Rhizobium lentis: one gene and its partners. The protein of the gene in region 3 interacts with the protein of the main gene of each other region in a pairwise test. Links are inferred from orthologs where the notes say so. Each region holds a gene or a part of one and is shown on either strand. Other genes may lie near its edges.

Region 1 (4,196 bases), 410 kb from region 3 along the record:
GAGGCTGCGCCCCTGGTGGACGCCGCCTTCCCGGGCACGATGAAGGATGGAGCCGTCGACCGGCACGAACTCGGCCGGCAGCTGGCGCTCGATCCCCACGGTTTCAAACGCCTGGAGGCGATCGTTCACCCGCTGGTCCGCAAGCGCGAGAGGGAATTTCTGGCGCAACAGCGCGCCGCCGGCGCCGAAATGGTTCTGCTCGATATTCCGCTGCTCTTCGAAACCGGCGCCTGGGAAAGAGTGGATGTCATCGTCGTCGTCAGCACCGATCCACAGATTCAGCGCGAGAGGGTGCTTGCGCGGGAAGACATGACCGAGGAAAAATTCGACATGATTCTCTCGCGCCAGACGCCGGACGCGGAAAAACGGCGCCGTGCTGATTACCTGATCGACACCAGCCACAGTATCGCGGAGACGAAGGAACGGGTGCTTGAGATTGTCGCCGACCTGAAAAAGCGGATTGCCAGCGGAGAATTCCGGAATGCGTGAAATCATTTTCGATACGGAAACCACCGGCCTGGATAACCGGACGGACCGCATCATCGAAATCGGCGGCATCGAACTCTTCAACCATTTCCCCACAGGCAATACGATCCACATCTACATCAACCCTGGAGACCAGAAGGTTCATCCGGATGCACTCGCCGTGCACGGCATTACCGACGAGTTCCTGAAGGACAAGAAGCCATTTGCCGAGGTCGCCGAAGAGATCCTTGCCTTCTTCGGCGACGCGAAGTGGATTGCCCATAACGCCACCTTCGATATGGGCTTCATCAATGCCGAATTCGCCCGGCTGGGTTTGCCGCCAATCTTGCCGGACAAGGTGGTCGATACACTGTCGATGGCGCGGCGCAAAAATCCGATGGGGCCGAATTCTCTCGATGCGCTCTGCCGGCGTTACGGCATCGACAATTCGCACCGCACCAAACACGGCGCGCTGCTCGACTCCGAATTGCTGGCCGAGGTCTATATCGAGATGATCGGCGGCAGGCAGGCAGCATTCGGCCTGAGCATATCAGGTCAATCCGGCCAGGCGGCACGCGGTGAAATGGTGACGGAAGACGATTTGCTGATTGCCGCACCGCTCGAACGGCCCCGCCCGCTCGCACCTCGCCTCAGCCCGGCCGAAGCGCAGGCGCACGAGGCCCTGGTCGCCAAGCTCGGTGAAAAAGGCATCTGGGCAAAATACCGCAGCCCTAATTGAAAATGCCCGGGACCTGCCCGGGCATCATCCGCATGTCAATGCCGGAACGTCCGATCAGTTCGGAACGGCCTGAACCTTGGCGCGGGCCTGTTCTTCGGCGACCCGCTGGGCAAACATCTGCGTGAAATCGATCGGGTCGATCATCAGCGGCGGGAAGCCGCCGTTGCGGGTCACGTCGGCGATGATCTGACGGGCGAAGGGGAAGAGCATGCGTGGGCACTCGATGAAGAGGACCGGCAGCATGTGTTCCTGCGGGAAACCGGCAACGCGGAAGACGCCGCCATAGACGAGCTCGGTATGGAAGACCGTCTTGTCGCCGTCCTTGGCTTCGGCATTCAGCGACAGCACGACATCGAAATCCGTGTCGGAAAGCGGATTGGCGTTGACGTTCACATTGATGTTGATCGTCGGCGCCTTGTCGCGGGCCTGCAGCGAACGCGGCGCACCCGGATTTTCGAAGGAGAGGTCCTTGGTGTATTGCGCAAGGATCGAAAGGGTGGGGTTGGTCGCGCCGTTGCTGTTGTTATCGTCTGCCATTGGCTTTTCCTCGAAGGGCATGGGAATGGTGCCGCCATCTAACATTTCGGGGAGGGGCTTACAACCCTGAGCGCAAGGCGCAACTGATCGCCGGCTCAGCCTCAGTCACCGAGATGTTTGCCGGACCACGGCGATTTGCGATCCGGCTCCCTATGATAGTCCTCCTCATCGAGATCGACCACCTTCGAATTCGGATTGCGATCGCGGAAATCCGATTTCGGTCCCGCGGAGAAGCCGCCCTTGGCATTGACGACGACGAAGCGTTTGGCGATCGCCCGCCAGATGAACTCGCGCACCGGCGGAAGGAGAATAAGGATTGCGACGATATCCGTCAGGAAACCCGGAATGATCAGCATCAGAGCGGCGATCACCGTCATCACTGGCTTCAGGAGATCGCGCCCCGGCATCACGCCGTTCCGTCCTTCGCTCGACATGCGGCGCAGGATCCCGATACCCTGCCGGCGCAGCAGGACCACGCCGAGAACGAAACTTGCCATGACGAGCGCAAGTGTCAGCGCCAGGCCGATCGCCCGGCCGACGACGACGAAACCGGCAATTTCGCCAAGCGGCAGCAGCAGAATGAAAGCCGGCAGGATTGAAAAACGCATGGTCGTCATGTCCCGGGCTTTGCCGGTCTCCTCTTGGTGCCGGCGAAGACGCCAGCCATGATTTGAATCATCTGTATAGGCGGACTATATGGGAGTACAAATCAGAGATGTTAACGGCGGTTGCGATACGATATGAGTTCGAACGACTTCATCACATTATTCTTCCTGGTGGCGGCGGTGCTGATTTTCTTTCAGCTCCGTTCCGTGCTCGGTCGCCGCACAGGAAATGAGAAGCCGCCGCGCGATCTTTACAGCCCGCGAGATACGGCGCCGGCCGACGCCGCCGATGCCGGCAAGGTCGTGACCCTGCCGCGCCGGGACACGACGGCTGACGATGAGGATCGCTTCTCCGAGATCGACGCCGTCGCCGCATCCGGAACGCCGCTCAATGAATCCCTGCGCGCCCTGAACAAGGCCGATCCGTCCTTCAGCCCGAAGGAGTTTCTGAACGGCGCCCGCATGGCTTACGAGATGATCGTCATGGCCTATGCCGACGGCGACCGGAAAACCCTGAAGAACCTCCTGTCCCGCGAAGTCTATGATGGATTCGATGCGGCGATCGGCGAGCGCGAAGCCCGCGGCGATAAGGTGAAGTCCACCTTCGTCGGCATCGACAAGGCCGAAATCACCCATGCCGAGACCAAGGGCAGCGAAGCGCAGATCACGGTTCGCATCGTCAGCCAGCTGATATCGGCGACCTACGACAAAGCCGACGTGCTGATCGAGGGCGACGCCGAAAACGTCGCCGAGGTCAACGACCTCTGGACCTTCGCCCGCGACACCCGTTCGCGCGATCCGAACTGGAAACTGGTGGCGACCGAATCGGAACATGAGTGACCACGCATCGGACTTCGTCCTGCAAGCCATCAGCTTCGATCGACTGGAAGGCTGGAAGGATGATGATCCCTCCGGCCTTTTCGAAGTGATGCGACGCTGCCGCCGGCAGATCACCGATGTCAAACCCTATCGCACCGGATCGCTCGGCCTGAGCTCGGACGATCTGCTACCGCTTCTCCTGGACGCTGAAAATTTTACGCCGTCGTCGCCGGCATCGGCGCGCGCCTTTTTCGAAGCACGCTGTCGACCCTTTCTGATCCGCCGCAAGGACGGCGGTTCCGGTTTCGTCACCGCCTTCTACGAGCCCGAGATCGAGGTGTCCGAGCGGCCGGACGACGTCTTCCGATTTCCCTTCTACAGCCGCCCGGACGATCTGATCGATCTTGATGACGGCAATCGCCCCGCCGAATTGGATGTATCCTATGTCTTCGGCCGTCTGCATGGTGACGGCCGCGTTGGCGCCTATCCGGATCGCCGCGAGATCGACCAGGGTTTTCTTGCAGGTCGAGGCCTTGAAATCGCCTGGGCGAAGTCGAAGGTCGACGTTTTCTTCGTGCATGTGCAGGGTGCCGCGCGGCTGCGTTATCGCGACGGCCGCATCGGCCGCATCACTTACGCGGCGAAAGCGGGACATCCCTTCTCGGCGATCGGCAAGCTGCTGATCGAGCGCGGAGAGATCGACCGCGCCGAGATTTCCATGCAGTCGATCCGCGGCTGGCTGGCCCGCAATCCGGGGCGAGTGGACGAGGTGCTATGGCACAACCGCTCCTATATTTTCTTCCGCGAAATGCCCTCGGAGGCTCTCGGCCTGCGTACCGCAGATCCTGAGGCGGGTCCGATCGCCGCTGCCAAGGTGCCGCTCCTCGCCGGGCGCTCGCTGGCGGTCGACCGGATGATCCATACGTTCGGTTTTCCCTTTTTCATCAGCGCCGATAGCCTCATTCATCTCGATCAGGGGCGACCTTTCCGGCGGCTGATGCTGGCGCTCGATACCGGTTCGGCGATCGTCG
Region 2 (4,043 bases), 350 kb from region 3 along the record:
GTCATCATCGGTGCCGCCACCATGAAGATGATCAGAAGCACCAGCATGACGTCTACGAGCGGCGTCACGTTAATTTCGGAGATCACGGCCTTGTTCCGACCGCCACGACGGCGGCGTCCGCCGCCCCCGCCGCCATTGCCTCCAACAGCCATACCCATGTCAGAATACTCCGTTGGTTACTGCGCAGCTTGACGCGGCTGCAGCTTCTCGTCGATCTGGCGCGAAAGTATGGCGGAGAATTCGTCCGCGAAGCCTTCCATGCGCGCCGAGAGCTTGCCGGCGTCGGCGGAGAACTTGTTGTAGGCGATAACGGCCGGGATAGCGGCGACGAGGCCGATCGCGGTGGCGAGAAGCGCTTCGGCGATACCGGGTGCCACGACCGCAAGGTTGGTCGACTTCGAACCGGCGATCGCCTGGAACGAGGTCATGATACCGACGACGGTGCCGAAGAGACCGATGAACGGGCCGGCCGAACCGATGGTCGCGAGCGAGCCGAGACGGGCGCCAAGATATTCGGTTTCACGTGCCAGCGTCACGTCCATTGCCCGGTCGATACGCATCTGCAGGCCGATCGGCGATCGCGCGCCGCGTTCGAAGGATTTCTTCCATTCGCGCATGGCCGCGACGAAGATTGATGCCAGTCCGGTATTGTTGCGTTCCGACAGTGAGCGATAAAGTTCTTCCAGCGACTGACCCGACCAGAACACCTGTTCGAACTTGTCGAACTGGCGTCGTGCACGGCCGTAAGCCAGGTATTTGTCGATGACGATCGCCCAGGTCCATACCGAGGCTGCGATGAGCCCGAGCATGACGAGCTTGACGACGATGCCGGCCTGCATGAAAAGCGACCAGAGGCTGACGTCCGCCGTTGCTGCTGCCAATCCTACTTGTTCCATTGATCCAAAATCCCCGAATCCAAACGCCCGGCGCTGGACCGGGCGGCACAAAGTGATCTCGCAAGAAGTGTCCGGCGGCCGCCGCCCAAAGCCCTGGTCAAGCTTCCAAGCTCATCTTCCGCCTTCTTGCCGTCAAATTTGGTCAAAGGAAGGCGTGCACCGCACAAACTCCGACTTTCCCAGTAAGACACTATTATGGTTAATAGATCGTTAGTGCCGGACTGTGACAGCAAGCCTGTATTGGAAAGATTTTGTTTCATGGTTTACTTGACCGGAGCAAGATCCGGCTGCCGAAAGAGCGCCCATCCTGCAGCGCGAGAATTCCTTCACATAGAGCTCAAGTTTTTACAAGTCCCGAACTTCAGGCGATTCGCGACTATAGCGGTGTGCTGCCCTCGAGGAATTTCGCCGCCAGCGTTTCCGGCAGCCGTCTTGGGCGCCCCTTGGCGTTGATGACGGCAATAATCACCTTGGCAGCGATCAGCAGCGTCTCGCCGGAGCGAATCTGCTGATTGAGCACCATCTTGGCGCCGCCGGCTTTTTCCGTATGCGTCAGGATCGTCAGCACATCGTCCATGCGCGCCGGGCTCTTGAAGTCGATCTCCATGCGGTGGACCACGAAGACCAACCCCTCCTCGTCGGCGCTGACGAGTTCGCGCTGTTCGACGCCGAGGCAGCGCAGATAGTCCGTGCGGCCGCGCTCAAGGAAATGCAGATAGCGGGCGTGATAGACCAGCCCGGAAAAATCCGTGTCTTCATAATAGACCCGCTGAACGAGGCGATGCCCGGCCTCCGTCAGCTCTCCCGAAATGGAAAAAGGGCGTTCCGTCATAATTTTCTCCAAACTGAGGTGCCCTCTTTGGCGCAACGCTTCCCGGCAGGCAAGCATTGAATGCCTCGCCGGCGGCATTGAATGATTGTCATAATTTCTAACTATTCCCGATAATGAGCGACCGATCAGGAGACGATGCGATGAAGATTGCGGTTATGGGCGGAGACGGTTTCATTGGTTGGCCCACCTCGTTGCATCTCTCCGATGCCGGTCATGACGTCCATATCCTCGACAACCTCTCGCGCCGCTGGATCGACACCGAACTCGGCGTTCAGTCGCTGACGCCGATGGATTCGATCCAGGAGCGCACCCGCATCTGGCATACCGAAACCGGCCGCCGCATCCACTTCAACCTGATCGATCTCGCCAGGGATTACGAACTGCTGAAGAAATGGCTTTCGGAAAACCGGCCGGACGCCATCGTCCATTTCGCCGAACAGCGCGCCGCACCCTATTCGATGAAAAGCGACCGACACAAGAACTACACTGTGAACAACAATGTCAGCGCCACGCATAACCTTTTGAACGCGCTGACCGAGCTCAATCTCGACGCCCACCTCATCCATCTCGGCACCATGGGCGTCTACGGCTATTCGACCGTTGGTGCGGCGATCCCCGAAGGTTATCTGCCCGTCGGCATCGAAACCGCGGGCGGCGAGACGGTCAGCCAGGAGATCCTCTACCCCTCCAATCCCGGCTCGATCTACCACATGACCAAGTGTCTGGATCAGCTTCTCTTCCAGTTCTACGCAAAGAATGATGGGCTGAGGATCACCGACCTGCATCAGGGCATCGTCTGGGGCACGCACACCGAACAGACACGCCGCCACGCCCAGCTCATCAACCGTTTCGATTATGACGGCGACTATGGGACGGTGCTCAACCGTTTCCTCATTCAGGCCGCGATCGGCTATCCGCTGACGGTGCACGGCACCGGCGGCCAGACCCGCGCGTTCATCCACATCCAGGATTCGGTACGCTGCATCGAGCTGGCGCTGAAGAACCCGCCCGCCCGCGGCGCCCGCGTCGAGATCTTCAACCAGATGACGGAAACCCACCGCGTGCGCGACCTCGCCGAGATGATTGCGAGGATGACCGGCGCCAAGATCGCCTGGCTGCCCAACCCACGCAAGGAGGCGGCCGAGAACGAGCTGATCGTCAGGAACGAGAAGTTCCTCGATCTCGGCCTCGAACCGATCACCCTGGAAGCCGGCCTGCTCGGCGAGATCGTCGACGTGGCGAAGAAATTCGCCTACCGCGTCGACCGCTCGCGCGTACCGGCTGTTTCCGCCTGGACCAGGGATATCGCCGCGACGATCGACCACGATCCGGAAGGCAAGCGATTGAAGTCCGTGTCGTGAGCAAAGGCCTGATGGTGAAGCCCGGCCAATCCAATAATCTCCCTCTCATTCCTGTGCTTGTCACAGGAATGAGAGGGAGAATGTAGGGGCGGCCAGCGCCGATGACCTCTACCCCAAACCTTGCCTACGTCACCCTCGTCACCAACGCGGACTACGCCATGGGCGCCACCGCCCTCGCCCGTTCCTTGCGCCGCACCGGCACCAATGCCGATATCGTCGTCCTCCACACCGGCGGCGTCGATGCCGCCGCCCTCACCCCCCTTAAAGCGCTGGCCTGCAGGCTCATCGAGGTCGAGCATCTGCCGCTATCCCCTGCCTTCAACGAGCGCCACGCCCGCGGCAGCCTCCATTCCGCGGCTCCTTTTACCAAAGGCCGCAAACCGGATTTCCATTCGCCGCTCGACAATTTCTGCAAGTTGAGACTCTGGCAGCTCGTCGAATACGAGCGCTGCGTCTTCATCGACGCCGATGCGCTGGTGCTGAAGAACGTCGACAGGTTGTTCCTCTATCCGGAATTCTCCGCTGCTCCCAATGTCTACGAGAGTCTCGCCGATTTCCGCCGCATGAATTCCGGCGTCTTCGTCGCCACACCGTCGCATGACACATTTCGGCACATGCTCGAACGTCTCGACAGGCCGGAGGCTTTCTGGCGGCGCACCGACCAGACCTTTCTCGAGACGTTTTTCCCGGAATGGCACGGTCTGCCGGTCTATTTCAACATGCTGCAATATGTATGGTTCACCATGCCGGAGCTTTGGGACTGGAAGAGCATTTCGATCGTGCACTACCAATATGAAAAACCGTGGGAAAGGGATCATCCCAAGGCAAAACAGCTACAACCTTTGATCGATTTGTGGAATCGCTTACACGACAGTGGCGATTTGCCTGAGATCACGGCGCTGAGAAATCCGGAAGGGACAACATGAAAGTACTGGTATCCGGAGGAACGGGTCT
Region 3 (5,764 bases):
CTCGGCCTGCGGCGCTTCGAAATGCAGCGCCGCGAGATCATGAATCATCCGGTTGCTGATGCTGTCGGTGCTTTCGGTGACGGGGGGCAGGCGCACCATCTATCGAACTCTCATTTCTGGCGTTGCGGCGGAGGGGCTGGTGAAGGCGAAGAGGACGATGCCGAGCGCACGGCGCACGGCGACATGCAGAAGGATGGCCTCAACCGCCATCGCCGAGGCCGTGGCGATCGCAGTGCCTTCGATGCCATAATCCGGGATCAATGCGAGGTTGAGGCTGACATTGGCGGTGAGGGCGCCGGCATAGAGCGCGACGCAGAGATTCTGCTTGCCCGCCATCATCAGCAGCGTCTCGGCGGGACCGACCAGCGATTTGGCGAGGATGCCGGCGAGCAGGATCGCCATGACGAGATAACCTGCGGTGAACGCGCCGCCGAACAGCGACAACAGCAAATGGCCGGCCGCCAGCACGGCAAGACCGACGCCGAGCGCCGGCCAGAAGGTCCAACGGGCTGCGTCGGCGGCGGCGCTCGCGAGCTGGGCATGATCACCTTCGGCGATGATCGCGGAAAAGCGCGGGCCGGCGGCGGCCTTCACCGAGAAATTGATGAAATGAACCAGCGCCATGGTCTTGGCGGCGGCGAAATAAATGGCGACGTCGTGCGGCTCGAGGAAAATGCCGACGACGACGACATCGGAATTGGTGAGCAGGAAACTCACGCCCTCGATCAGGAAGATCGGGAAGGCGACACTGAGCCAGGCGAGGAAATCGACCTTGCGCGGGCCTTCGTCGAAATGCCGGCGCAGGCGGTAGAGGGTTGCGCCATATTGGCCGAGGGCAGTGACGAAGGTGGCGGCAAGCGCTGCCTGCATCGCCGTGACGGCCGTATGCGGGGCGCCCATGGCAATCGCGATCAGCATGAAGGCGATGATGAGGATCGGGCGGATGATATAGACCGGGCTCAGCGCCATCACCGCCCAATGGTTCGCCCGCGAGGTGCCTTCCAGAATATCGCCGAGTGCAATCATCGGCATGGCCAGCAGGCCGAGGAAGATCGGGACGAGATAATAGGCCTCGATCGTATCGCCGAAGAAGTGCAGTCCGAGCATGCCGGCCGCGAGCATCGCCGTGCCCGAAAGCAGTGCGAAAACCCGTGCCGTGCCGGTCAGCCCGCGGATTTCGTCGAAGGCGCCTGCCGCCTTGTACTGCGGCAGAAAACGGACAATGGCGGTGTGAAAGCCCAGACAGGAGAGATCGCCAACCATGACGACCAGCACCCAGACGAAAACGAAGACGCCATACTCATATTCGCCCATCAGCCGGGCGAGGACGATCTGGGAGATAAAGGCGAGCGCGGCACTGAGGATACGGATCGAGAAGGCCGTCAGCGCCATGCGCTGGGCGGTGGCCTTCTCCCCACCCTCGGTGAGCACGGCCGCAAGCATGCGCAGCGTACGCCCGCCGATCGGGCGCAGACCCGCCGGCAGCAGTTTCTCCGCTGTTTCTATGACTGCCATGATGAACACGCAAAACTCTGAAGGTCAGGCAAATCGTCCCTGAAGTCTTGACAGAGCAGGGTTAAGAAACGGTTCCGGATGCGGCTCGTCGTCCAACGCGGAACTGTTACTTTCCGGCGTTGCCGCAGAAAGAAAATGCCGCCCGAAGGCGGCATTTTCAGCGTCGTTGCGATTTTCTCAGACCTGTTCGAAGGCCCCGTGGCAATGCTTGTATTTCTTGCCGGAGCCGCAAGGGCAGGCCTCGTTGCGGCCGACCTTGCCCCAGGTAGCGGGGTCATCAGGCTTGCGGTTCTCGGGGGCGACCGTGACTTCGGAGGCCTGGTAGATAGGGGCGAAGTCGTCCTCGCCGGTCGTCGGATCGAGATGATGGGCCTGCATCAGTGGCGGTTCGGGTTCGGCGGGCGCCTGCTGCACCAGTTCGACGCGCATCAGCTGGGCGGTGACGGCCTCGCGCAGATTGTTGAGGAGCCCGGTGAAGAGTTCGAAGGCTTCGGACTTGTATTCCTGCAGCGGATCGCGCTGGGCATAACCGCGGAAACCGATGACGGAGCGCAGATGGTCGAGGTTGACGATGTGCTCGCGCCAGAGATGATCGAGCGTCTGCATGACGATCGAGCGTTCGACATAATGCATGATGTCGTCGCCGAAGCGCTCGGCCTTTTCCGTAAAGGCGGCATTGGCGGCTTCCGTCAGGCGCTCGCGAATATCGTCCTCGCCGATGCCTTCTTCCTGGAACCATTCCTCGATCGGCAGATCGAGGTTCAGAATATTGGCAACACCGGTCTTCAGGCCGACGGCATCCCATTGTTCGGCATAGGCGCGCTCGGGGATATGCTTTTCGACCAGATCTTCGATCACTTCGCGGCGCATGTCGGAGACGGTCTCGGAAATATTGGTCGCTTCCATCAGTTCGAGACGCTGCTCGAAAATGACCTTGCGCTGATCGTTGAGGACGTCGTCATACTTCAAGAGGTTCTTGCGGATATCGAAGTTGCGGGCTTCAACCTTCTTCTGCGCGCGCTCGAGCGCCTTGTTGATCCAGGGATGGACGATCGCCTCGCCCTCCTTGAGGCCGAGCTTGGTCAGCATGCTGTCCATGCGGTCGGAGCCGAAGATGCGCATCAGGTCGTCCTGAAGCGAAAGATAGAATTTCGAGCGGCCGGGGTCGCCCTGACGGCCGGAGCGGCCGCGCAGCTGGTTGTCGATGCGTCGGCTCTCGTGGCGTTCGGTGGCGATCACGTAGAGACCGCCGGCGGCGAGCGCCTTTTCCTTGAGGCCTTTGATCTCCTCGACGATCGCCTGGACCCTGGCGTCGCGTTCCGGGCCAGCTTCGACTTCGCCGAGTTCACGTTCGATGCGCATGTCCAGATTGCCGCCGAGTTGAATGTCGGTGCCGCGGCCGGCCATGTTGGTGGCGATCGTGACGGCGCCCGGCACGCCTGCCTGGGCGACGATATAGGCTTCCTGCTCGTGGTAGCGGGCGTTCAGCACCTGAAAGTCGTTGAAGCCCTGCTTGCGCAGGCGCTCGGCGAGCAGTTCCGACTTCTCGATCGAAGTGGTGCCGACAAGCACCGGCTGACCGCGCTTATGTGCGGCGAGGATTTCCTCGATGATAGCCTTGAACTTCTCGTCGAAGGTCCGGTAGACCTCGTCGTCCTCGTCGATGCGTTTGATCGGCAGGTTGGTCGGAACCTCGATGACGTCGAGATTGTAGATATTGCCGAATTCTTCCGCTTCCGTCTGCGCCGTGCCGGTCATGCCGGCGAGCTTGTCGTACATGCGGAAGTAGTTCTGGAAGGTGATCGAAGCCAGCGTCTGGTTCTCCGGCTGGATCTGCACCTTTTCCTTGGCTTCGAGCGCCTGGTGCTGGCCTTCCGAATAACGTCGACCCGGCATCATGCGGCCGGTGAATTCGTCAATAATGACGACTTCGCCGTTGCGGACGATATAGTCCTTGTCGCGCTGGAAGAGCTTGTGGGCCTTCAGTGCGTTGTTGATGTGGTGAACGATCGCGACGTTCTCGATGTCGTAAAGCGCGTTACCCTTCAGCAGACCGGCCTGGCGGAGCAGGTTTTCCAGCTTCTCGGTGCCTTCTTCGGAGAAGTTAGCGGAGCGCTGTTTTTCGTCGATTTCGTAATCGCTTGGCGCCAGCACTGGAATGAATGCGTCGATCGTATTGTAGAGTTCGGAGCGGTCGTCGAGCGGACCGGAGATGATCAGCGGCGTGCGCGCCTCGTCGACGAGGATCGAATCCACTTCGTCGACGATCGCGAAATTGTGGCCGCGCTGGACCATCTGGTTCTTCTCGTACTTCATGTTATCGCGCAGATAATCGAAGCCGAGCTCGTTGTTGGTGGCATAGGTGATGTCGCAGGCGTAGGCCGCGCGACGCTCCTCGTCGGAGAGGCCGTGGACGATGACCCCCGTGGTCATGCCGAGAAAGCCGTAGACACGACCCATGGTCGCGGCGTCGCGCTGGGCGAGATAATCGTTGACGGTGACGACGTGCACGCCCTTGCCGGAAAGCGCGTTAAGGTAGACCGGCAGGGTGGCGACCAAGGTCTTGCCTTCGCCGGTCTTCATCTCGGCGATCGCATTCGAATGCAGGATCATGCCGCCGATCAGCTGTACGTCAAAAGGTCGCAGGCCGAGAACGCGGCGCGAAGCCTCGCGCACGACCGCAAAGGCGGGGATCAGAATGTCGTCGAGCGTCTTGCCTTCGGCGAGAAGCGCGCGGAATTCCGCCGTTTTTGCCGCGAGCTGCTCGTCCGTCAGCGCCTTCGTCTTCTCTTCGATGGAGTTGATTGCGGCGACGTTCGGCTGGTAGGACCGCACGCGGCGATCATTGGACGATCCAAATAACTTGCGGGCTATACCGCCAAAGCTGACCATGTGACTGGTCCTTTCTCAATATTCATCCGCGACGTTTCTTGTCCGCGGCCCGGCCGAAAATCAGGCGCATGCCTTGAAACGCCCGGAAACTGTTCTGGACGCGAGGTTGCGTGACAGATAAGAGGGGGGTCGAATGATGTCAACGGATTTGGCGGATGCAGAAAGGCCACAATCCGGTGTTGATGGCTATTTTGAGCTGGAATAGGCAATGCTGAAGCCGGCGATATAACTGTGAAGGGTTATTTGATGTTGAGCACCAATAAATTCGCCCTGCTGGCCTTTGCAACTTTCGTTGCATTCCAGGTTCCGGCTCATGCAGAGGACGCCGTCGTCGCCAAGGTCGGCAATCTGGAGATCCACCAGTCGGAACTCGATCTCGCCGTCGCCAATCTCGATCCGCAGCTGGCGCAGCTCCCCGACGACAAGAAGAAGGTCGCAGCTCTCTCCGCCGCCATCGACGTGAAGCTTCTTGCCGCCAATGCCGCGGCTGAGAAGCTCGATCAGACCGACGAATTCAAGAAGCGCATGCAGTATCTCTCCGATCGCGAGCTGCACAACGCCTATTTCAAGAAGCATGTCGTCGACACCGTGACGCCGGACGAGGTCAAGGCTCGCTACGACAAGGAAGTCGCAGCCCTCCCGAAGCAGGAGGAAGTCCACGCCCGTCACATTCTCGTCAAGACCGAAGAGGAAGCCAAGGACATCATCAAGCAGCTCGACGCCGGCAAGGATTTCGCCGAGCTCGCCAAGGAAAAATCCACCGATCCGAACAAATCGGAAGGCGGCGACCTCGGCTATTTCTCGCGCGGTCGCATGGTCAAGGAATTCGAGGACGCGGCCTTCGCGCTCGACAAGGGCACCTATTCCAAGACGCCCGTCAAGACCGATTTCGGCTATCACGTCATCAAGGTGGAGGACAAGCGTGACGCTCCGCCGCCGCCCTTCGACCAGGTGCAGGACCAGGTTCGTCAGCTCGTCATGCGCGACAAGTATCTTGCTCTCCTCAACCAGGCCAAGACGTCTGCCAAGATCGAGATCTCGGACGAGGCGCTGCGCAAGGGTTACGACGAAGCCAACAAGCAGCCGGAGCCGGGCAGCGAGCCTGCCGCGCCGGCGCCGCAGCAGTAATGTTCGCATCGGGCCCGGTTCTTCCGGGCCCTTCACTATGTTGTCGCATTTCCAGACGGCGATCCGGCTCTGATGCCGCCTGGAAATGCTCATTGGCAGGTTTCATCATGTCCGGTTCCGTTTCTCCGCTCGCTCCGAAATCCTTCGTCGCCATGCCCTCGCTGCGAGGCGTACGCATGGCGACGGCGTCTGCCGGCATCAAGTACAAGAACCGCACCGACGTGCTGAT

What was found. Proteins that work in one complex are often made in the same cells at the same time.
Region 1: the proteins of secA (region 3) and secB interact in binary tests that used the Escherichia coli proteins (3 or more experiments, as listed by UniProt). The link is inferred for Rhizobium lentis from one-to-one orthologs.
Region 2: the proteins of secA (region 3) and ybgC interact in binary tests that used the Escherichia coli proteins (3 or more experiments, as listed by UniProt). The link is inferred for Rhizobium lentis from one-to-one orthologs.

What each region holds. Positions count from the first base shown.
Region 1 is NZ_CP071454.1:1,821,631-1,825,826, forward strand. The notes cover bases 1-2,954. They hold secB (protein-export chaperone SecB), read right to left. Parts: upstream 1,742-2,954; coding sequence 1,259-1,741; downstream 1-1,258. Other genes in these bases: coaE (dephospho-CoA kinase), read left to right, coding at 1-489; dnaQ (DNA polymerase III subunit epsilon), read left to right, coding at 482-1,204; J0663_RS08695 (FxsA family protein), read right to left, coding at 1,843-2,349; J0663_RS08700 (Tim44/TimA family putative adaptor protein), read left to right, coding at 2,482-2,954. Also shown: more of J0663_RS08700, read left to right, coding at 2,955-3,186; mltA (murein transglycosylase A), read left to right, coding at 3,179-4,196. UniProt on the Escherichia coli protein: One of the proteins required for the normal export of some preproteins out of the cell cytoplasm. It is a molecular chaperone that binds to a subset of precursor proteins, maintaining them in a translocation-competent state.
Region 2 is NZ_CP071454.1:1,067,430-1,071,472, forward strand. Bases 1-2,801 are described here. They hold ybgC (tol-pal system-associated acyl-CoA thioesterase), read right to left. Parts: upstream 1,729-2,801; coding sequence 1,273-1,728; downstream 1-1,272. Other genes in these bases: tolR (protein TolR), read right to left, coding at 1-158; tolQ (protein TolQ), read right to left, coding at 177-896; J0663_RS05180 (NAD-dependent epimerase/dehydratase family protein), read left to right, coding at 1,869-2,801. Outside these bases: more of J0663_RS05180, read left to right, coding at 2,802-3,089; J0663_RS05185 (glycosyltransferase), read left to right, coding at 3,191-4,015; J0663_RS05190 (NAD-dependent epimerase/dehydratase family protein), read left to right, coding at 4,012-4,043.
Region 3 is NZ_CP071454.1:1,414,811-1,420,574, reverse strand. The notes cover bases 1,493-4,772. They hold secA (preprotein translocase subunit SecA), read right to left. Parts: upstream 4,408-4,772; coding sequence 1,693-4,407; downstream 1,493-1,692. Other genes in these bases: J0663_RS06775 (peptidylprolyl isomerase), read left to right, coding at 4,654-4,772; J0663_RS06785 (lipopolysaccharide biosynthesis protein), read right to left, coding at 1,493-1,515. In the rest of the region: J0663_RS06790 (GNAT family N-acetyltransferase), read right to left, coding at 1-99; more of J0663_RS06785, read right to left, coding at 100-1,492; more of J0663_RS06775, read left to right, coding at 4,773-5,535; bifunctional glutamate N-acetyltransferase/amino-acid acetyltransferase ArgJ, read left to right, coding at 5,643-5,764. UniProt on the Escherichia coli protein: Required for protein export, interacts with the SecYEG preprotein conducting channel.